2 linked regions of the Panacibacter ginsenosidivorans genome follow. The protein of the gene in region 1 interacts with the protein of each later gene in a pairwise test. Links are inferred from orthologs where the notes say so. Each region holds a gene or a part of one and is shown in the gene's direction. Other genes may lie near its edges. The genes, in order: mrdA and FRZ67_RS06385.

Region 1 (11,430 bases):
CTTTATTTAAAAAAATTAGTCCGGATACAAAGCCTTTGTGGGGAGTTATGAATGCGCAACAAATGGTAGAACATTTTAGCGAAACAACAAGATATGCAAATGGTAAAATAAAACTGCCATTGTTTACAGATCTGGATTATTTGCCAAAATTACGCGTCTTCATGTTAAGCGAGAGGCCGTTTAGGGAAAATACAAAAAACCCTATGCTTGGGGAAACACCCGCTGCAACAAGAAATGCATCGCTGCAGGAAGCGGTTGCGGAGCTTGAAAGTGAGGTAAATCATTTTTTTGCCGCTTTTGCACGGAATGAAAATTTAATTACACAAAATCCAATATTCGGCGAACTAAACTTTGAACAGAACGTACATCTTATTCATAAACATGCTTTACATCACTTAAAGCAATTTGGCATGTTATAGTAAGTAACATTTACAACCTTTTATAAGGTAGCAGTTATAAGTTGACTTGCGTGATTGTTGGAATCACTGGTGATACTTTCTTTACCAGGAATCTGTGGTGAATTTGTAACAGGCCAGTTAAATCTGGCACTTAATATTGCTGAGGTTGACGCATACAATTTGTCGTCAGCATATGCAAAAAAGCAACTACCGCCTTTTATAGCATCAATTATTTTTCTATGCTCATTATATGGTACCGCAGGGCAGCCATAACTCCTGCCCATAGCACTTCCTTCATCAGCCCTCTCTTCATTTACATAATCGCTGCCATGCATTACAATTGACCTTGCTTTTACATTATTGTTGATGCCTTTTTCAATGCCGTCAAAACACATACTATAACCAGCTCTGCCTATGTAGGTATTACCAGTTATCATAAAACCAAGCGAGCTTTTATGAGAATCTGCCTTATTGGAAAAACTTGTTGCAAATTCATTACCTGAATTTTTGCCATGCGATACATAGGTGTTGTAAAGCACTTCTCTTTTTTCCATATCAATTACATAAAGCCTTTTATGAGTGCTGCTTTGCGTGTAATCACATATTGTAAGCAGAGAAGTCTTCTGTAGTTTTTGTTGACTTAAAAGGTATTCGTAACCTTTACAGGCGTAGAAAAAAACATTCTTCTGGAGGCCTAATGAGTCTAATTGAAGGGAGTTGTAAACAAAATCTATCCATTGAGAAACGGCCGCACCTTCATCAGATAAAGACGGTAAAAGTGATGCAAATTTTTTATCTCCGGAATTTATATCCGCTGGCGCCATAGAACTGAACCCACATAAACAAACCGCACAAATAATAACCAGTTTCTTCATTTTCATAGTTTTTCAATGATTAAGAATTTTGGATTGAAACAAAAGAACGCCTGTCAATCTCTTTTTATTGCAGGCAGGCAAAGATAACACAGAGTATTAAGATACTTTATTGTTATATAGTAGTTGCTTTCAAATTTTCACATACTAGTTTAAAAATTATATTTAAACTCCTTATTTACAGGTTTTTATTCTCTGATACTTGAATTAAATTTTACATTTTTTCATTAAAAAAATCTTACCATTGCCAAAATCAGGTACAAGGCCAACATTAAATTGATAAAAAAAAAGGTTGATCGTTAAAATATGTAAGCGAATATTCGAATACCTCTTCTCATGTGCTTATGATTTAATAATAAGCACATATTCAGTTAAAAAAAGTATTTTAGCATGTATTTAAAACCAATAATAAAATAGCTATAATCAGGTTTTTTCAATTCATTTCTTTTTATTTGTAGTGATCATAAAAATTTTGCAGGAAAAAACAGCCGATGAATTACGAGGTAAAACAAATTGATAAGTTCAGGTTCATTGAAGAGGGTGAAGGAGAACCACTGGTATTGCTGCATGGATTGTTTGGTGCGTTAAGCAATTTCATGGATCTGATAGAGCACTTCAAAAAATCATATACAGTAGTAGTGCCTATATTGCCTTTATTTGATTTAGATCTATTTCATACATCTGTAGGTGGTTTGCAAAAACACGTTCATAAATTCATTGAGCTACGTGGTTATAATAATATTCACCTGTTAGGCAATTCTTTAGGAGGGCACGTAGCCCTCGTGCACGTTCTAAAACACCCGGAAAGAATTAAGTCTCTTACGCTTACCGGCAGTTCAGGTCTTTTTGAAAACGGAATGGGAGACAGTTATCCAAAGCGCGGGGACTACGAATATATAAAACGCAAAACTGAACTTACATTTTACGATCCCGCAACAGCCACACGGCAACTGGTTGACGAAGTATACGAGATTTGCAATAACAGACTTAAAGTTATAAAGATTATTGCGCTGGCTAAAAGTGCCATTCGTAATAATCTTGGCGAAGAATTAAATCAGATTAACCAGCCAACATTACTTATATGGGGAAATAACGATACAATAACTCCACCATTTGTTGCTAAAGAGTTTAATAATCTTATTCCAAACAGTGAACTTTTTTTTATTGATAAATGTGGCCACGCCCCTATGATGGAAGTACCAGGAGAGTTCAATAAAATACTTGAACAGTTTCTTACTAAACTCAAACACCCTGCTGCAACAATTGCGTGAGTTTTTTTGTCATATAGCTGCAACATTTAATACATGCTGGTATCACAAATTATAGAATCGGGATTTCCTTTACTTACGTTAACAGATAAAGTTGTCTTTGCCTTACAGTTAATGGATGACTATGACATTCTTCATCTTCCCGTAATATCTGCCGAAGAAAAATTTGTCGGCATCGTAAGTAAAGATGACCTGCTTGATGCAAACGAAGCCGACACACTAAGCAGTATACAAACCCATTTTATTGTAGCATCTGTGTTCCCTGAAGAGCACTTTCTCGCAGCACTGAAAATTGCGGGCCGATTTGATGTTTCCATCATACCTGTAATCAGTCGTAGTGGTGAAATTACGGGATGCATCAGAAGAAAGACACTTATACAGGTATTAGCGTCCTTTTTAAACGTTGAAGAACCTGGAGCAATGGTGGTGCTGGAAATGGATAAGCGCAATTTTTCCTTTGGAGAGATTTCAAGACTTATAGAAACAAATAATGCTTTTATTACACAATTAAATACCTACACAGAAAATACAACCGGTTTCTTTATCGTTACTATCAAGATCAACAGGATTGAAATATCCGATATCATTGCCACTCTGCAACGCTACGATTATGTTGTACGGTATTATTTTGGAGAAGAAGAATATGAAAATGAATTAAAGGAAAATTACGATCTGCTTATGACCTATCTTAAAATATAACTGCTGTATCATTAATTTTTTAGTCAAAGCCTGTGCTGTTTGTTAAAAAGTTAACATTCATTCGTCAAAACAATACAATACTCTATTTTTACCGCTCACCAACAACCGGGAACTATTATTGATGAATTTCTGCAAACGTATAATACTGGTTTGGATATGTAGCTGCCTGTATATGTTTGCATCTGCGCAGGCTTACCAACCGGTTCAACAGGATACCACCGGAATCAGCGCGTTATTAAACAGCATTACAAAAAGTGAAAATGATACTTCGCTTGTACTTATTGCTGATGTATCTGTACATGGCAACAAGAAAACTAAACCTTACATAGTTGATAGGGAAATACCTTTTAAACAAGGACAATACATAAGATATAACGAGCTGAAACAACTCCTTACTCTTGCACAGCAACAGGTTACTAATACCGCTCTTTTTACAACAGTTGCGGCATACATATACAAGAGGCAAAACGATCTGGTTTTTATAAACATTGATGTTAAGGAACGCTGGTACCTCTTTCCTCTACCCTATTTTAAACTAGTCGACCGCAATTTTAACCAATGGTGGGTAGAGCAGAAGGCCAGTCTCAATCGAACCAACTATGGCATAAAGTTTATGCAGAATAATGTTAGTGGCCGTAATGATAAACTAGCCATTAATCTTATTTCAGGATACAGCAATCAGGTGCAGGCCAAATATGAGCAACCTTTTGCCGATAATTCGCTAAAAAGAGGCTTTAGTGTTGCTTTCAATTTTTCGCGTCAGCGCGAACTTAATTTTCGCACTGACCAAAGCAAACAGGCCTTTTATAAGCAGGATAAATTTGTAATGCAGGGCATCCGGGCAGAAGTTGCCTATCTCTACAGACCTGCCATAAAAACAAGGCATTCACTTAAACTCGCTTATGTAAATAATCGGATAAACGATACAATAATCCAATTAAATCCCAATTATTATCCGGGTAGCAAAAGTTTAATTTCTTATCCTGAGCTTTCTTACACGGTGCAATATTTTAATGCAGATTATAATGCTTACCCTACAAAAGGTTTTATTGCAGATGCGTCTATCATAAGGAAGGGCTTTTTTAATTCAGCTATGAATCTGACACAGTTACAGTATCACACTAATTACACCGTACCTGTCACAAAAAAAATGCAGTTATACCTGCAAAGCTCCGGCATCATAAAATTCCCATTTGACCAGCCTTTCGTTAACCAGCAACTATTTGGATATGGAGATGCTTACCTTCGCGGTCTTGAATATTATGTAACAGATGGCGTGGCTGGCATTATGAGCAGGGTTACTTTTCGCAGAGAAATATTTTCAACAACACTTAGAACTCCTCCCGAGACAAAAAAAACCATTTCAATACCCTTACGATTTTTTATAAAAGCAGGAGAAGATCTGGGGTATACCTACAGTAAAACACCGGGCAACAGCCTGCTCAGCAATAAGTTTTTATATACAGAATGCTTTGGTGTCGATGTGGTGATCCCGTCTTATGATATTGTACTAAAATTCGAATACAGCTTTAACCAGTTAGGTGGTAATGGTCTTTTTTTCCATGTGCGCACAGATTTCTAAAAAATTATGTACCCGGCTTTTTATTACTATTTTGCTTTTCTTGCGTCGCACACTTTTACGCCTTATTCTTTCATTTGGCAAGATCAGTATCACGGTAATTTATTCAGTACTTTTTTACAAAGGGTGAAAATAATTTTACTACCAGTTATTAAAGGCGCATCTTAAATTTACAAAATGAAAGTAGCTATTTACAGCCGTGGTTTAGACCATGACCTCAAAGCACAATTGATCATACTGTTAAACGCATTACAAAAACACGATATCAATATTTTATTGTTAGATTCACTTGCAGCCTATAATCTTGAGGTAGATGCCAAGGGCATTACGCTTTTTTCTCACTCAAATGAATTAGACAAAACCGTTGATTGTCTCATAAGCCTCGGTGGTGATGGAACCATATTAGATGCGGTAACATTAGTACGAGATAAAAACATTCCCATACTGGGCGTTAATTTTGGAAGACTTGGTTTTCTTGCAGGCATTGGTAAAGAAGAACTGGTAGTAGCTGTAGAAGCGCTTATAGCCGGTACTTATGTAATTGATAAACGTACACTCATACATTTAGATGCAAGCATTCCTTTGTTTGGTGAAACCCCTTTTGCATTAAATGAATTCGCCATTCATAAAAGAGATACTTCTCCTATGATAAAAGTACATACTTATCTCAATGGAGAATTTCTTAATACTTATTGGAGCGACGGTGTAATTGTAGCTACACCAACTGGTTCTACGGGCTATAATATGAGTTGCAACGGACCAATTGTCTTCCCCGAATCTTCAAGTTTTGTAATAACTCCGGTGGCGCCACACAACTTAAACGTAAGACCAATTGTTGTGCCCGATAGCAATGTTATTTCTTTTGAAATAGAAGGCAGGGCAGAACAAATAATATGTGCTATGGACGCAAGACGTGAGATTGTAGATAAAGAAATTCAGCTGGCAGTAAAAAAAGAAAAATTTTCTATAAGCCTTTTACGGCTCAATGAAAATAATTTCCTTTCTACACTTCGCAGTAAACTTACATGGGGACTTGATAAAAGAAATTAAGAAAAGCAATACAGTACTTAGAAATATAATAAAAAATTATTTAGTCTATTCTTTCTTTTCACTTGCTGAGCTTAGTACAAAACGTACAAGAGTGCGACGCAACGAAAGCTTCATATCAGTTATAGAGCAGGGTTCAAAAAAATATTTATATATAATGTTAACTATTCTTATAAAATTGAATGTTACTTCATACGTTGTTAATAAAATTTTTTGTTGAATTTTATGCTGATGTCTGTAAACAATCAGCAATTTTGCACAGGTAATCATATCTTTCATCTCATACATATATGCCGGTATATAATCAGTCGAGGAGCAGGGTAATTCAATTAATTTTCATTGCTATTTTTCTTGTAATTATAGGTCAGTTGCTACACCTGCAACTATTTTCTACTGACCTGAAAATACAGGCGGAAAATAATGCTATTTTCAGGAAAGTGGTTTATCCTGACAGGGGTATAATTTACGATCGTAAAAAACGTGCGGTACTCGAGAACACCATCATGTATGATCTTGTTGTTACGCCTAACCAAATAAAAGGTACCGATACTGCTGCATTGTGTAAAATTCTTTCAATTGATACTGCGGAGTTTAGAAAAAGAATGCTTACTGCCATTCTGAAAAATACGTCTTATAAACCCAGTGCTTTTGCAGCTTTGGTGAGCCCTGATACTTATGCAAGGTTGAATGAGAACATGTATAAATTTCCGGGTTTTGTTTTACAGGAAAGGCCTGTGCGATCTTACCCATACAGTGCAGCAGGTAATGTACTTGGATATATTGGTGAAGTTGATACCAGTTATTTGCGCAGGCATAAAGAAGAAGGTTATGAAATGGGTGATTATGCTGGTTTAACAGGTCTTGAAAGCAAATATGAACCCGTACTTATGGGTGAACGTGGCGTAAAGCGTTATATACGCGACAATAAAAACCGGATACAGGGCTCTTATGAAAACGGCATGTACGATACTGCTGCTGTAGCGGGGAGAAATCTTTATACCAGCATGGATGTAGAACTGCAACAGCTTGCAGAAAAATTATTGGGCAACAAAATAGGCAGTGCTGTTGCTATTGATCCTAAAACAGGAGGAATATTAGCAATGGCAACAAGCCCAAGTTATAATCCTAATCTGCTTACAGGTTCAGAACGAAGAAAAAATTTCAGCCAATTATTTTTAGATACATCAAGGCCATTATTGAACCGTGCTATAAAAGGGCAGTATCCTCCAGGCTCTACTTTTAAACCAATGGGTGCATTGGTTGCATTGGATGAAGGATTGATAACACCTTCTTATGGCTATGGTTGCGGTGGCGCCTATTATGCATGTGGCCGCCCTGTAAAATGCGAGCATCATGATGCAGGCCATGCTGCTTCTTTAAGACTAGCATTGGCACACTCCTGTAACTCGTATTTCTCCCAGGTATTTAGAATGGCTATTGATAATCCTGCATATAAAAGTCCGCAGGAAGGTTATTTAAAATGGAAAGAATATATGAATGCTTTTGGAATGGGTGTAAGGCTGGATGTCGATCTGCCGAGTGAAGACAAAGGAAATATTCCCGATACATCAAGATACAATAAAGATTTTGGTGGAACACGCTGGAACAGTTGCAATATATTAACGCTGGGCATAGGCCAGGACAGAATGCTGGCAACACCTTTACAACTTGCAAACGTCATGTGTTTTATCGCTAATAAAGGATATTATTACACACCACATTTTGTTGACAGTATAGAAAATGAAACAGTTGCAGATTCTGTATTTGTAGGTAAATACAGGCGCAAACACCAGGTAACACATATATCAGATGAAGACTTCGAAGCTGTTCAGCTTGCTATGCTTGATGTAACAGTATCAGGTACTGCCATGATAGCCCGAATTGATGGTATAGATATTTGCGCAAAAACCGGTACCGCACAAAATCCTCATGGAAAGAACCACTCACTTTTTGTGGCTTTCGCACCAAAAGAAAATCCAAGAATTGCTATTGCAATAGTTGTTGAAAATGCCGGCTTCGGTGCTACATGGGCAGCACCTATCGGGTCTCTCATGATGGAAAAATATCTAAACGATACTATTTCTGCAAAACGGTTACCGGAAGTAGAACGCATTTCAAAAGCAGATCTTATACCTGTTGCGATTAAACAGTGGTACGCAAAACAGGATTCTATAAAACTTGCCAAACTGGCTAAACAGATTGACGCAGATAAAGCTCCTGTTTTTGAAAATACCAACGACAACCGTAAGCACACATTCGATCCGGAAGCAGATCCAAATGGCAAGGATTCTGACACTACAGATACGATCAAAAAAACAGGCCCTGCTGTTAAACCTGAAGAAAAACAATTAAAGAAACCAATAAAAGGTAATGGCTAATATATCTCCTATTTCGAAAGGTGTTGACTGGCTGGTGGTATGGCTTTACGCTATATTAGTTGCTATTGGTATACTTTGCATTTTTATGGTAGAATATAACCCTGATACTTTTACCTTTTCTTCTTTTATTTCTTTTAACACTAATTATAGTAAGCAGTTATTGTTTGCAGGTATTTGTGCTATTGTTGCTATTTTCATTTTACTCAGCGATAGTAAATTGTATACCGCGTTTGCCAACTTGTTTTATGTATTTGGCATTGGGTTGATGTTCTTAACTTTTGTAATAGGCAAAGACATTAATGGCTCTAAAAGCTGGATACCATTAGGCGGTGGCTTTAACCTGCAACCGGCAGAGCTTTGTAAAATCTTTACTTCACTTGCATTGGCAAAATATTTATCACAGCTTGATCTTGATTTTACAAAGACAAAATCTCAGGTTATTGCTGCTGCTATTGCTTTGTCGCCGGCCATGCTTTCTATTATGCAAAATGAAACAGGTCTTGCATTAGCCTATTCCAGTTTTTTTATTGTTATGTATAGGGAAGGTTTGCCTGGCATTATCCTTATCATTGGTTTTTCTGTAGGTGCACTGGTTGTAGCAACACTTGTAATGGAGCCAAATACACTGGCTATTATTTTAACGGTTATCGCTGCGGGCTTTATTTATTTCCTGCGTTGGCAAATAAAAAGAAACCGCGGCATGCTTATATTAATCATTGCAGTGTGGGGTTTATCTGTAGGCATACAGCGCTTTGCGGTGCCTTATGTTTTCAATAATGTTTTTCAGTGTTACCAGGCGCAACGTATCTATAGCATGGTGGGTAAAGATTATGATTGCAGCCAGAACCGCAGTGCAAAGATCAGCGAGGCGAATGACAAAAAAGTAACCAAGCCCGATGATTATAATGTGCGTCAAAGCAAGATTGCCATTGGCTCAGGTGGGATCATTGGAAAAGGATTTTTAAAAGGCACGCAAACACGCGGCAAGTATGTTCCGGAACAGCATACAGATTTTATTTTTACTTCCTTGGGCGAAGCATTTGGTTTTACAGGTTGTTTAATATTTCTTGGATTATATTTTCTATTGCTATTCAGAATAATATTTATTGCAGAGCGGCAACGCAGTACATTCAGCCGTGTATATGCTTACTCAATAGCGAGCATTATCTTTTTTCATATCGCTGTTAATGTATGTATGACCATTGGTCTTTTCCCAATTATTGGTATACCGCTGCCATTGATAAGTTACGGCGGTTCTTCATTACTAACTTTTACTGTATTAATTTTTATTCTTGTAAGATTGGATGCAGACAGGCAAATGGTATTAAGGTAATTTTTTGAAGCAAGCTGTAGTGCTGCTAATAAACTCCTGTTGTGTCACTCACTTGTACTACACATCTTTATTTAGCATTAAATTAATATTCCAAAGAATTATAAGGCATTTTGAAAATTGTTTTGGTAGATAAATTCCCAAAGAAACTTCAAAAGGCTATTTAAACATTTATAGAAGTGTTTTTTTGGCGTTATTTATTGCTTTTAAATACGCTACTTTAAAGTTGTATATTTGAAATAACTCAATCTAACAACTTAAAAACTAAATTACATGTACCCAAGCCTTCTGAAAACCATCTTCAAAAAGTTAACCTTTATTTTTTTATCAACCCTGTTTTTAGTTTTAGTAGAAAAAAGTTATAGCCAAATTGCCTTTGATAAAACCTTTGGTAACAATGGTTTTGTTATGTCTGACTTTGGGGAAGATGATGTGTGTTATTCCATTAAATTATTAGACAATAACAACATACTTGCTGTTGGTTCAATAACTATATTCGATGGCTTTAATCACAGAGATTTTGCCTTAGCAAGATACTTACCTAACGGTAATCTCGATCTTTCTTTTGGAGTTAATGGTTTAATACATACTGATATAGGCTCAAGATCAGACGATGTTGCTAAATGCGTTGAAATACTACCAAACAAAAAAATATTGGTAGCAGGTTCGACCAAAACCGATGCTGACTTTGCCGTACTACGTTATAGCGAATCAGGTATAATTGATTCAACGTTTGGCGAAAATGGTAAATCATTAATAGATTTTGGAGGTTGGGATTACTGTACTTCAATAGCAATTCAAAAAGACGAAAAGATATTACTTTCCGGGTATAGATTTCTGAATGAAACTGAACCAGCTATAGTTACAGTAAGAGTAACTTCGGAGGGGCACATAGACTCAAGCTTTGGGCATGAAGGTAAAGTAATAACTACTTTTAGAAATCTGACTTACGGAGTTTCGCTTCTTATCCAAGATGACTCAAAAATTATTGTATCGGGCTTTGAACCCTATTACGATGATTCACTCCCACAACCTGTTGTTATTCGTTATAATATGTACGGTGCTATTGATTCCTCCTTTGCAACAAATGGAGTATTTAAAAAAAGCTTTCCCAACATAATATCCGAAGTATCATCTTCCGTGCTTACTACAGATAAAAAAATTCTTTTAGGCTGTTCTGGTGTAAGTTTTGGTCATTGGAATGCCAGTTTTTTGCAGCTAAATAACAATGGCACAATAGATTCTTCTTTTGGAGAAAATGGGTTATCAATTTCTTCATTTTCAGGGCTTAATGTGTATTCTCAAAAAATTATTCTGCAAAACGATGGTAAGTTTATTGCAGGAGGGACAGCCGAAACGGAATCGTCTAACAAAGACTTTATTTTAGCAAGGTATTCAAGCAAGGGAATATTAGATTCTTCTTTTGGCGTTTTTGGTAAAGTAGTTGCAACGATCCCTGAAAGAAATGAATACTTAAATTCACTTGCGATTCAACCCGATAAAAAAATTGTCATTGGAGGTTCATCACAAAATTTGCATCACTACAATGGCAAATTTGCATTAGCTCGTTATAGTAACGAAATTGTTCTTGCCACTTCATTACAAAACTTTACAGTGTCAAAAATCGACCATAAAGCTTTACTTACCTGGCAAACAAAATCTGAACAAAACAACAATTACTTTTCCGTTCAACGAAGTATTGATGGCAATACCTTTTTTGAGATCAGCCAAATCAAATCCAAGGGTAACAGTAATACTTTACAGTATTATAGTTTTACGGATATCAAACCGAAAGCAGGTACTAACTATTATCGTTTAAAACAGGTAGATGCAGACAATCATTTTATTTATTCTTCGAT
Region 2 (11,525 bases), 2.1 Mb from region 1 along the record:
GGATATCAACCTGTAAAAAATATGGGCAATATGTACACCATTGCAGGAAGAAATAACGCTAACAGGTATCAGCGTATTTTTTTATGAGCCCAACGCTGCTACTACTATTAAGCTTTCGTTGCGTCGCACGCTTGTACGCTTTGTTCTTTATTAAACTTTCGGTGCAGTAATAATGAAACAATCGTTGCTGTGCAAATTATTTTACTTCATTAGCTTTTAAAACCCTTAGAAAATTACCGCCGAGAATTTTAGTTATATCCGTTTTACTATATCCTTTTTCAACCAATGCTTTTGTGATCAACGGATAATTTGTAACATCATCCAGTTGCAACGGTGTAAGATTAATTCCATCAAAGTCTGAACCCAGGCCCACATAATCAACTCCCACCAATTTTATGATGTATTCAATATGCCGGATCACCAGGGACAAAGGCGGCCGTATCTGGTTTGCCTCTTCCGCATATTTATTATACAGGTAATCCATCGTATAAAAATCACCCATACCGCTTTTGATAAGAGAATCATTTTCTGCAGCATGTCTTATAAGAAAAGCTTTTTCTTTGGCACCAAAGCTGCTGTCGATAAACCCCGGGTTAAAGTTTATCTGTATCACACCACCATTTCTAGCAATAGCTTTTATTTGCTCGTCTTTTAAATTTCGGGGATGCGGCACAAGGCTGTATACTGAACTGTGCGAAGCGATAACAGGTTTTGTGCTTATCTTAATAACATCCCAGAAGGTTTGATCCCCGGCATGGCTTACGTCTATGATCATCCCAAGCTGGTTCATACGTTGTACTACCTGCCTGCCAAAATCTGTAAGCCCTTTGTGCTGTAGGTTTGGGTTGCTTGTCTCTTCTGCCGCGCTTGTTGCCCAGGAAGGTGCTATGTTATGTGTCAGGGTCAAATATCTTGCGCCTCGTTTATATAATGAATCTAATTTATTCAGATCATCTTCTATCATGTGGCCGCCTTCCACACCAAACATTGCAGCAATTTTATGTTGCTTTACAGTCTTTATAAGTTCATCATAGCTGCTGACTTTTGCAATCTTATCCGGATTTCTTGCCACTACAGCATCGAGACTATCCATTTCCCTGTTGGCAAAAGCAAATGGATTTTTCACATCGCCGTCACAGTAAACAGAAAATAATTGAACATCGAGTCCCCCTTTTTTCCAGCGTGCCAGGTCGCTATGCGTTTTACCTGTAAGATCCTGGTCAAATACAATTCCTTTATCAGCAGCCTTCATCAATATGTCGTTGTGTGTATCTGCCACAATAGCTTTGCGATGTATTTTTTTGTAAGACTGCGCATATGCATGGTCTATTAAAAGCATAGTGAGTACGAATAGTATTATTCTCATGTTGCCGTTTTGGTTTTTAAGTAAGTTCGACCTTGAATGATTGCTGACAAGTGCATCGGTTTTATCATACACAATGTAATATTTTTCCTGTTACTAAAAATTAATCCCGCTCTTGTATTGCTGTTGAACTAATACAACTTCGTTTTATAAACTTTATAAATATTTGAAAGTAAATATAGCAGGAGAATTGGTGTGCGTTTCCTTTACTTCACGGTTACTAAATGTATCTATAAAACTGGATTGCCCGAATTTTTTATGAGCCAGGGACCGGTGCTGCTATTGGGCTTTGGTTGCGTCGCACACTTGTGGGGTTGGATTGGTGGTTGGGCTTAATCAATATTTGAAACCCAATTCTTCATTTTATCAATTTCATTTTCTATTAAATGACTTTCACAATTGTAATCATAAACAATTGTGCTTTGCCCGTCTCTAAATTTGATATTAAAAGATTTTGCTAATGATACATAGGTAATTATAACCCTTGGATTGTCAAACCGCTCTTTATAATTGTTGAACATTGATAGAACTAAAGATTCATGCGAATTACTCGGATAAAATGTTTTGCAAAGACCATAATTCTCTAACTTGTTTATTAATTCAATAATGGGTTCCTGATCCCATTTATATTTGTCTATAAGCTCTAGGTAATTCTCAATATTCTCTTTCCACAATTCTTCTCTTGTCATATAAAAATTGATTTGTAATACAGGCATTTAATATTCACAGCATGTTTATGTCTAAGTTGCTTTTGTTTTATTATTGAAGATACATTTTTGTTTTGCGTGCAGTTTTGTAAAATAAAAAATCATGTTTACCGAAACGCAACTTCTCATAACCTATACACTAAATCTGTATGAAGACGTTGCTGAGAAAGAAGCACATTTTAGCGGTAATCAGTTTTCTGTCAACACTACAGTTATCTTCTTTCTTAGGTCGGTCTTGATGTTAATTGTTATTGGTTCAAGTTCTTTTGGAACGCTATCTTTTTTCAGATATTCTCTTCTGATGTTGTCGTTGCTATAGAACACTTCTGAAAATATATTAATACCGATTTTAAAATTTATTGTAATAATTGTGTCAGTCGTTTGGAAAAATGCAAATGTTTGAGGAGTACTAAGTCCAATGTAATAGCCCAAAGTGTCTTGCTGTCTATTTTTAATTATGCACTGTAGTTCTTCCGGTCTTTTGATTATGCTATATCCTTTGCCTTGTCCTAAAGTGTCTGTCCATTCTACGTAAAATAAATTTTTATCGTAGTCTTCAGGAATCACCTCGAATGTAAGTTTGATTTTTTGTTTTGTTTTAATGCTCAAAGTATTCGTCTGTTCGCAACTAAAAACAACAAAAAAAAATACTATGAAGTTTGCAAGTCGCATATAATTACCGCCAACGTTTGTATTTGCTTTGGCAAAATATTCGCATTCCCTCACGTTTATACCAAAGTTGCTTTTTGTTTTATTATAGAAGATACATTTCGCTGCAAAATAAAATAAATAGCTGTCTTGTTGCTGCATATCATTCCCAACCGTACAAGAGTGCGACGCAACCAAAGCTTCATGCTTATTCCAAAGCCGGGTATCAAAGCTATTTCTTCATTATAAAATGCTAAAGTGCAGCGCGGAATAATATTTGCAAGTAATTAAAACACCTAAATTGCGTTGTTTAAATTTTCGTATGAAAAAGTCTGTAAAAATTCTCTGGCGCGTATTCCTTTTTGGTTTCGGCCTTTTTATATTAATCATACTGCTGGCCAATTTTGGCATATTTGGCAGCATGCCTTCTATTGCTGACCTGCAGAACCCTTCTGCATCACAATCCAGCCAGTTATATGCAGATGATGGTACGCTAATGGGCAAGTATTACCTGGAAGACAGGGTAAATGTGGAATACAAAGACATTAATCCTTACATAGTAAAGGCATTGGTGGCTACAGAAGATGAGCGTTTTTATGATCACAGCGGTATTGACCCACGTTCTTTGGCAAGGGCCTTTTTTTTCCTGGGCAGTAAAGGCGGTGCAAGTACCATAACCATGCAAACGGCCAAGAACCTTTTTACAGAGAACTGGAACACGGGGAACATTTTCCTGCGTATCATACAAAAAGTGAAAGAGTGTATCATAGCAGTTAAGCTGGAAAGGAATTTTACCAAAGACGAGATCGTTACACTCTACCTGAATACTGTTGCTTTTGGTGATAATGTTTTTGGAATACGCAATGCATCAAAAACTTTTTTTGGTAAAGAGCCGGATCGTGTAAGCGTGGAAGAAGCTGCGGTGCTGGTGGGTATGGTTAATGCGCCTACTACGTATAATCCGCGCATTTATCCAAAGAATGCACTGGACAGGCGCAATGTGGTGTTTGAACAAATGGTAAGAAATAATTACCTGTCAGAAGCTGAAGCAACGGACCTGAAACGGAAAAAAATTCAGTTGAATTATAAAAAGCTGGATGAGACAGCAGGCCTTGCACCTTACTTTAGAATGGTAATGGGAGAGGAGTTAAAAAGATGGTGTAAAGAACATAAAAAATCGAATGGTGATAATTATAATCTTTACAAAGACGGGTTAAAAATATACACCACCATTAATCCGCGTATGCAGTTGTATGCAGAAGAAGCAGTTGCCAAACATATGGCTTATATGCAAAAACTTTTGAACCAGCAAAGCGATGTAAAAAGCGGCAGCGTTTGGAAAGAACATGAGAATGTGTTGCAGGCTGCTATGAAACAAACAGACCGCTGGAAGAATATGCAGAAAGCAGGAGTAACAGATGATGATATAAAAAAATCTTTCTATGTAAAAACACCCATGAAAGTTTTTGCATGGAACAACAACCGTTACAAGGATACGGTAATGACGCCCTACGATTCAATCAAGTATCACCGTCAAATGTTGCAGGCAGGTTTTATGGCAATGGATCCTTTAAGCGGTGAAGTAAAAGCATGGGTGGGTGGTATAGATTTCAAGACCTTTAAATACGATCACGTAAACGTTAATACTAAGCGGCAGGTTGGCTCTACTATAAAACCTTTGTTGTACAGCCTTGCCATAGAGGATGCAGGTTTTACACCAGGCACAATGGTAGAGGATGTGCAACAGAATTTTAAAGGTTATGGTATGGTACCGGCTACGGATAAAACATGTACGGGCCGAACGATGCCGATGGCTGAAGCGCTTGCCACATCAAGGAACTGCGCCACTGCTTATATCATGCAGCAGTTGGGTGGAGGCAATGAAGGTGCAAAAAGATTTATAGATTTTCTACGCAACTGCGATGTTTCTTCAAAGCTTGAACCTTATCCTTCTATTGCACTTGGAGCCGGTGAAATTTCTTTGATGGAAATGATGCAGGCTTACAGCATGTTCCCCGGTCGTGGGTTTAATGTTAAGCCCATGTATATAACACGCATTGAAGATAAGAACGGAAATGTGTTGCAGACTTTTACACCGCTGCGTAAAGAAGTGATCAGTGATGTTACCGCATATTCTGTTATCAGTATGATGCAGGGTGTAATGCAGTTTGGTACGGGTCGCCGAATATGGAGTTATGGTGTTACCGGTGAGATAGCCGGTAAAACAGGTACCACCAATGATAACAGCGATGCATGGTTCATGGGGTATACGCCACAGTTACTTTGCGGTGCATGGACGGGTTGCGATGATCGTTTTATTCGTTTCAACAGTACAGCGTTGGGTCAGGGTTCTTCTGTTGCCCTGCCTATCTGGGCCTATTTTTATGCAAAAGCATCAAATGATAAAAATGTAGCGATCGATAAATCATCTGTATTTGCAAAGCCCGATGTTATGGAGAATGATATCAGTTACGATTGGATCAATGATGTACCAACAGATCTTGGTGCAGAGGGTGATGATATTGGTAATGGCAATGCAAAGGATTATGGAGATGAAGTATTACCCCCAATAAAGCAGGAAGATATAAAACCCGAAAGCGAACTGCCCGATACAACAAAAAAAGAAAAATTACCGGATGGGAATGATAAGCCAAAAGCAATAATGCCAAAGAAGCCGGGTATTAAGTAGAATTTTTTTGTGACAGGCTCTTGTATTGCATGGCATCTTCGTTGTGTCACTCACTTGTACGGTTGGCTTTTTGTTGAGCAATAAAAGATGCTGTTTTTTATTAATTCGCACATCTGCCCATTTACATATCTGCACATTGGCTTTATGCCAGTCTGTACATTTTTCCGGGCAAACTTATCAGTACATTTTGCAGTTCAAGACTAAGCATTGATGCAGCGATGGCGCTGCTGCTTAAGCCACTTTTTATAAACAGTTCATCAATATGAACACTGTCTCTTTCTTTCAGAAGGTCAACAATTACTCTCTCATCTGCAGAAAGATCAATAAACAATTCTTTCTGCGCTTTTGCCTTTGCTTTCTTTTTTTGCCAGCCCAACATTTCTATCAGTTGCTGTGCATCGGTCAATAATGTTGCATGTTTTTGTTTAATAAGATAATTGCAGCCTGCACTCTTGCTGTCTGTTGTTTTGCCGGGCAATGCAAATACATCACGGTTATAATTGTGTGCCAGTTCTGCAGTGATCATACTGCCACCTTTTATAGCTGTTTCCACAACAATCGTTGCATCAGCCATACCCGCAACGATCCTGTTACGTTTTGGAAAATTATGTTTATCAGGTTTTGTTTGTTTGATGAATTCTGTAAGCAACCCACCCTGCTGCAGCATTTCTTTTGCCAGTCCTTTATGATGCGATGGATAGATCGTATCAAGCCCATGTGCCAGTACGCCAACAGTAGGTAAATTATTTTGCAATGCAGCTTTATGTGCAATGGCATCAATGCCAAATGCAAGACCACTTAGCACCAATACATTTTCATCTGCAAGATCGGCTACTAATTTTTCTGTTACCTGTTTGCCATAATCTGTGTTATTCCTTGTGCCGATAATGCTGATGATCTTTGTATGATTAAGATCTGCATTGCCGCGGTAATACAGCAGGGCAGGAGCGTCATAACATTTTAATAAACGCTGAGGATAATTTGTATCAGTAATAAAGATGGGTTGTATCTTATACTTCTCAATAAAATCTATTTCCTCCTGTGCCTTTTCGAAATTGTCAAATGCTTTAATAGATTCTGATCTTACTTCACCAATATTTTCTACGGCATTTAATTTTTTGAGGCTCGCTTTAAAAATACTTTCCGCATCTCCAAAATGATCAACCAGTATTTTGGCTTGCACGGCGCCAATATTCGGCACCAACGTTAAGGCTATTTGATATAAGAGATCGTTGGGCATGTTTCCGGTTTGAAATTCTTTATTTGATTGAAGATACTACTGTAAAAGAAAAATACAAACCGCAACGACGCTGAGACGAAGTGATGTTTAATATTTTCTTTGCGCTTCTCTGTCTTTGAGGTTTCAATGTCCAATTGAATTGTTGCTGCACAAGAGTGCGACGCAACAGTTGTTGAGAAAAGTTATAGTGACGGGCTCAAAATAAAAATGGCCGTCTTTACAGACAGCCATTCAATATATTAGTTTATAATTTATTTCTTTAACGCAGCAGCCATTGTTTTACCAATATCTGCGGGGCTGTCAACAACATACAGTCCGCAATCTCTCATGATCTTCATCTTTGCTTCGGCAGTATCGTCAGCACCACCAATAATAGCGCCTGCATGGCCCATCCTGCGGCCCGGAGGCGCAGTTTGCCCGGCTATAAAACCAACAACCGGTTTGGTACCATTTTCTTTTATCCAGCGTGCAGCTTCGGCTTCCATGCCACCACCAATTTCACCTATCATGATGATACCATCTGTATCAGGATCATTCATCAATAATTCAACGGCTTCTTTAGTAGTAGTACCAATGATAGGATCGCCCCCAATGCCAATGGCAGTGGTTATTCCAAGACCTGCTTTTACTACCTGGTCAGCAGCTTCGTAAGTAAGCGTACCTGATTTTGAAACCACACCTATCTTACCGGGTTTGAAAATAAAGCCAGGCATAATGCCAACCTTTGCTTCACCTGCAGTAATAACGCCGGGGCAGTTAGGTCCTATGAGTCGTGTATTTTTTCCCTGCAGATAATTTTTCACTTTCACCATATCCTGTACAGGAATGCCTTCTGTAATACAAACTACAAGCGCAATACCTGCATCAGCAGATTCCATAATAGCATCAGCAGCAAAAGCAGGTGGCACAAATATGATGCTTACATCAGCGCCTGTTGCTTTAACTGCATCAGCCACCGTATTAAATATCGGCCTGTCAAGATGCGTGCCGCCACCTTTACCGGGCGTAACACCACCTACCACATTGGTTCCGTATTCGATCATCTGGCCGGCATGAAAAGTACCTTCCGTACCAGTAAAGCCCTGAACAATTATCCTGGAATTCTTATTAACTAATACTGACATGATGCATTTTTTTCGGTTGCGCAAAAATAGGTGAAAGAGATTAGAGTTTACCTTTTATGGTTTGTAGTTTTTTTGTTCCCGGCATTTGAGTAAGGATTTGGCTTTTGTTGCGTCGCACACTTCATCGTTCTGTTCGTTTATCAGCATATATAAGCAAACTGTGTTAATTTTACGGCCATTTATAAATTCAATATTGTTGTGATACGCAATGCGTCTTATCTTACTGCTCTAAACACCAGCTGCCTTGTTAAACCGCTTGTAATTGTTTGCCGTATGTAAAGAAGCTGATATTCATGTTTTTGAATACAAGTAATTTTGAAATTGTATGGCATTGAAGAAAACGTTAGGAATTATATTGTTACTGTTTGTTGTCGGCATGAATAGTTCTTATGCCCAGGCAAGAATATTAAGAGGCGTAGTGCTGGATAAGCAGAGTGATGAGCCCATTCCGTTTGCTTCTGTTGTTTTTAAGGTAAATGGCAGAGGTGTACTTACCGACTCTCTTGGGCGTTTCGATTTTCAACTAAACACATGGCCTGTTGGCGATACACTTCAGGTACTTAACGTGGGATATAAAATAACCGAGATACCTTTTGCCAACATCAAAGACTCCTCTTCCATTACTGTTTATATAGAAGTATTGCCTTCAAGAAGTGAAGCGATCGTGAAAGTGAAATACAACAGGGCATTGTGGTTCTGGAGAAAAATAATTGCCAGCAAGCCGAAAAATAACCGGACCGTTTATGATAATTATGGTTATGAAGTGTACAACAAATTAGAGCTTGACCTGAATAAAGTAAACAAAGATAAACTCGAAAAGAATTTTGTATTAAAGCCGCTGAAATTTGCGTTTGATTACACAGATACCACCTCTGAAAGGGATCCATTTCTACCTGTGTACCTAACAGAAACGATCTCTGATTATTATTACCAAAAGAAGCCGTTCCGTACAAGAGAAGTTATCAAAGCAACCAATGCCAGCGGGTTTACCAATGAAAGCTGGATGAAACAATTGGGGGCTACCTACCAGAATATAAATGTGTACGATAACCAGATACCTGTTTTCGATAAATCTTTTGTAAGCCCTTTTAGCGATAATGGCGATAATTATTACAATTTTAAACTGCTCGACACACAATACCTCAGCAAACGCAGGCTGGTACATTTGCAGTTCAAGCCAAAACATGTTGGTGAAAATACTTTTGAAGGAGATTGCTGGGTGAATGATACCACATTTGCCATTCAGAAAATTACACTGCGTCCTGCGCTTGACGCCAATATAAATTTTGTTACCGGTTTAACACTGATACAGGAATATAAACTCATCAGCGATTCTGCATGGTTTTTATATAAAGACAAGTTCGTAGTAGACATTGCCCCAACAGGTCAAAATAAATTAGGATTTAAAGGAAGGAAGACCACCACTTACCGGAATGTAATTGTAAACAGTGATTCGGTAACTAATGAATTAAATAAAAGCAAACCAAGTGAAGACATTATATTGGTGCCCAATACACAAAACCTTCCTGATTCTTTCTGGTTACAAAACCGCTTTGAACCGCTTAGTAAAAATGAACAGAATATCTATTCTTTGTTAGATACATTACAGAACAATAAGACATTTATTTTTTATAAAAACTCCGTAGACTTTCTTACTACAGGCACAAAGTATATAGGCAATTATGTTATTGGCCCATGGTATTATTGGCTTTCCGGCAATCGGTGGGAGGGAACAAGGGTGCGTTTTGATCTTGGTACAAACAGAGGCTTCAGCCAGCACTGGAACCTGCATGGGTATCTTGCCTACGGCTTTCAGGACAAAAAATATAAAGGTCTTGGCGAAATAAAATACCAGTTCAGCCGCAAACCATGGAGTTATATAATGGCTTCTTATAAAAGCGATCTTGATAATGGCCAGGTTGTGTATGATCAATTAGGCAGCGATAATATTTTTGCTGTGTTTGCACGTAAACCCAATGTGCCTTATAAGTTTCAGCAGATTAGAGAAAAGAAGCTGGAATATTTTGCAGAAACAAATAAGAGCTTTTCTTTTGGCCTTACTTTATCAAGCAGACAATTTACGCCTTTACTAAACCTTCCGGGTAAAGAATACTTTCCTTCAAAAAATGGAGATCCGCTGAACACTTTTGAAACACGTTTCAAAATTCGTTATGCTTACCAGGAAAGATTCTTGGAAAGTAATTTTGACCGCAGCAGTTTTGGCAGTGAATATCCTATTCTTCAATTGATATATACACACGGTTTTAGTGGCATACTCAACAGCAGTTATGATTACAACAGAATTGACTTCAACATATCAGATTATTTAAAAATCGCGCCTTACGGAAGTCTGCGTTATAATTTATTTGCAGGAAAAGTTTTTGGCACATTACCTTACCAGATGCTGGTGCATCAACCGGGTAATGAGTGGTATTATTATAGCTATCATTCTTTCAATCTTATGAATCGTTTTGAATACCTCACAGATCAGTATGCCGGGTTTAATATAGAGCATAATATCGGTAGTGGTTTGTTTCGTTATGTACCCCTTACACGCAAGTTAAAGCTGCGTCAGTTCTGGGAAGTAAAAGGTGTTGCGGGTAATCTAAGCGACGCCAACAAACAACTCAATTTTGTAGAAGGCGCACCATTCAAATCATTAGATGGCAAACTGTATATGGAGGTAGGAACAGGCGTAGATAATATTCTTAAATTCTTCCGCATAGATTTTATATGGCGCGTGTTGCCACAGCCATTGCCCGATGTAAAGCAGCAAAGATTTGGTGTGTTCTTTGGTTTCAGGTTTGCTTTATAATGTTATAGAATAACATTTTTTTGTTGCCGGCAATTGAATATTAATTCAGCTTCTGTTGTGTCACTCACTTGAACTGCAACAATACTATTCAACCAGGATTTGAAGAGTTGGATATATACATTACTCCTGAAATTTTAAAGCGGCAACTTTCACTACTTTTACCACATGTTATTACAGCAGTTTCAGCAACGCTTAAAAGATCATTTTCAGTTGCAACAACAGCGGCATAAATTTTTGCTTGCTGTAAGTGGCGGAATAGACAGCATTGTACTTACCGATCTTATTTATAAAAGCGGCTTTGATTTTACGATCGCACATTGCAACTTTCAATTAAGAGGTGAAGAAAGCGAAAGAGATGAAGCATTTGTAAGATCGCTTGAAGCAAAATATAACAAGGCTGTTTTAGTGGAAAAGTTTGATACAAAAAACTATGCTGCACAAAATAAATTAGCCATACAGGAAGCAGCTAGAAACCTGCGCTATCAATGGTTTGAAGAAATCGTCAATCGTGAATCGTCAATCGTGAATAATAGCCGAAATTTTACTCACGATTCACGATTCACTACTCACCTTGCAACTGCACACAATGCCAACGATAATATCGAAACAATGCTGATGCATTTTTTTCGTGGCACAGGTATTCATGGTCTAACGGGTATTCCTGAAACAGATGTAGCAAGAAAAATTATCAGGCCTTTATTATTTACAAAGCGGGAAGATATTTTAGCTTATGCAAAAGAAAACGATTTGCAGTGGGTTGAAGATTCCTCCAACGCTTCAGATAAATACACAAGAAATTTTTTCAGGTTACAGTTGCTGCCAGCTATTAAAGAAATATTCCCAAAAGCAGAAGCTAATTTGCTAACTAATCTTGAACGTTTTAAAGAAGCAGATCAATTGTATAAACAAGCTGTTGACCTGCATAAGAAGAAATTAATT

What was found.
Region 2: the proteins of mrdA (region 1) and FRZ67_RS06385 interact in binary tests that used the Escherichia coli proteins (3 or more experiments, as listed by UniProt). The link is inferred for Panacibacter ginsenosidivorans from one-to-one orthologs.

The regions. Positions count from the first base shown.
Region 1 is NZ_CP042435.1:3,647,296-3,658,725, reverse strand. Bases 5,786-8,697 are described here. They hold mrdA (penicillin-binding protein 2), read left to right. Parts: upstream 5,786-6,153; coding sequence 6,154-8,241; downstream 8,242-8,697. Other genes in these bases: rodA (rod shape-determining protein RodA), read left to right, coding at 8,234-8,697; FRZ67_RS15325 (NAD kinase), read left to right, coding at 5,786-5,866. In the rest of the region: FRZ67_RS15350 (hypothetical protein), read left to right, coding at 1-419; FRZ67_RS15345 (murein L,D-transpeptidase catalytic domain family protein), read right to left, coding at 440-1,273; FRZ67_RS15340 (alpha/beta fold hydrolase), read left to right, coding at 1,762-2,541; FRZ67_RS15335 (CBS domain-containing protein), read left to right, coding at 2,575-3,237; FRZ67_RS15330 (POTRA domain-containing protein), read left to right, coding at 3,410-4,819; more of FRZ67_RS15325, read left to right, coding at 4,994-5,785; more of rodA, read left to right, coding at 8,698-9,574; FRZ67_RS15310 (T9SS type A sorting domain-containing protein), read left to right, coding at 9,845-11,430. UniProt on the Escherichia coli protein: Catalyzes cross-linking of the peptidoglycan cell wall. Responsible for the determination of the rod shape of the cell. Is probably required for lateral peptidoglycan synthesis and maintenance of the correct diameter during lateral and centripetal growth.
Region 2 is NZ_CP042435.1:1,537,916-1,549,440, reverse strand. What follows is about bases 2,717-5,723. They hold FRZ67_RS06385 (penicillin-binding protein 1A), read left to right. Parts: upstream 2,717-3,040; coding sequence 3,041-5,407; downstream 5,408-5,723. Other genes in these bases: dprA (DNA-processing protein DprA), read right to left, coding at 5,550-5,723; FRZ67_RS06390 (hypothetical protein), read right to left, coding at 2,717-2,880. In the rest of the region: FRZ67_RS06405 (response regulator), read left to right, coding at 1-16; FRZ67_RS06400 (dipeptidase), read right to left, coding at 197-1,366; FRZ67_RS06395 (hypothetical protein), read right to left, coding at 1,696-2,052; more of FRZ67_RS06390, read right to left, coding at 2,260-2,716; more of dprA, read right to left, coding at 5,724-6,647; sucD (succinate--CoA ligase subunit alpha), read right to left, coding at 6,899-7,771; FRZ67_RS06370 (DUF5686 family protein), read left to right, coding at 8,097-10,586; tRNA lysidine(34) synthetase TilS, read left to right, coding at 10,752-11,525. UniProt on the Escherichia coli protein: Cell wall formation. Synthesis of cross-linked peptidoglycan from the lipid intermediates.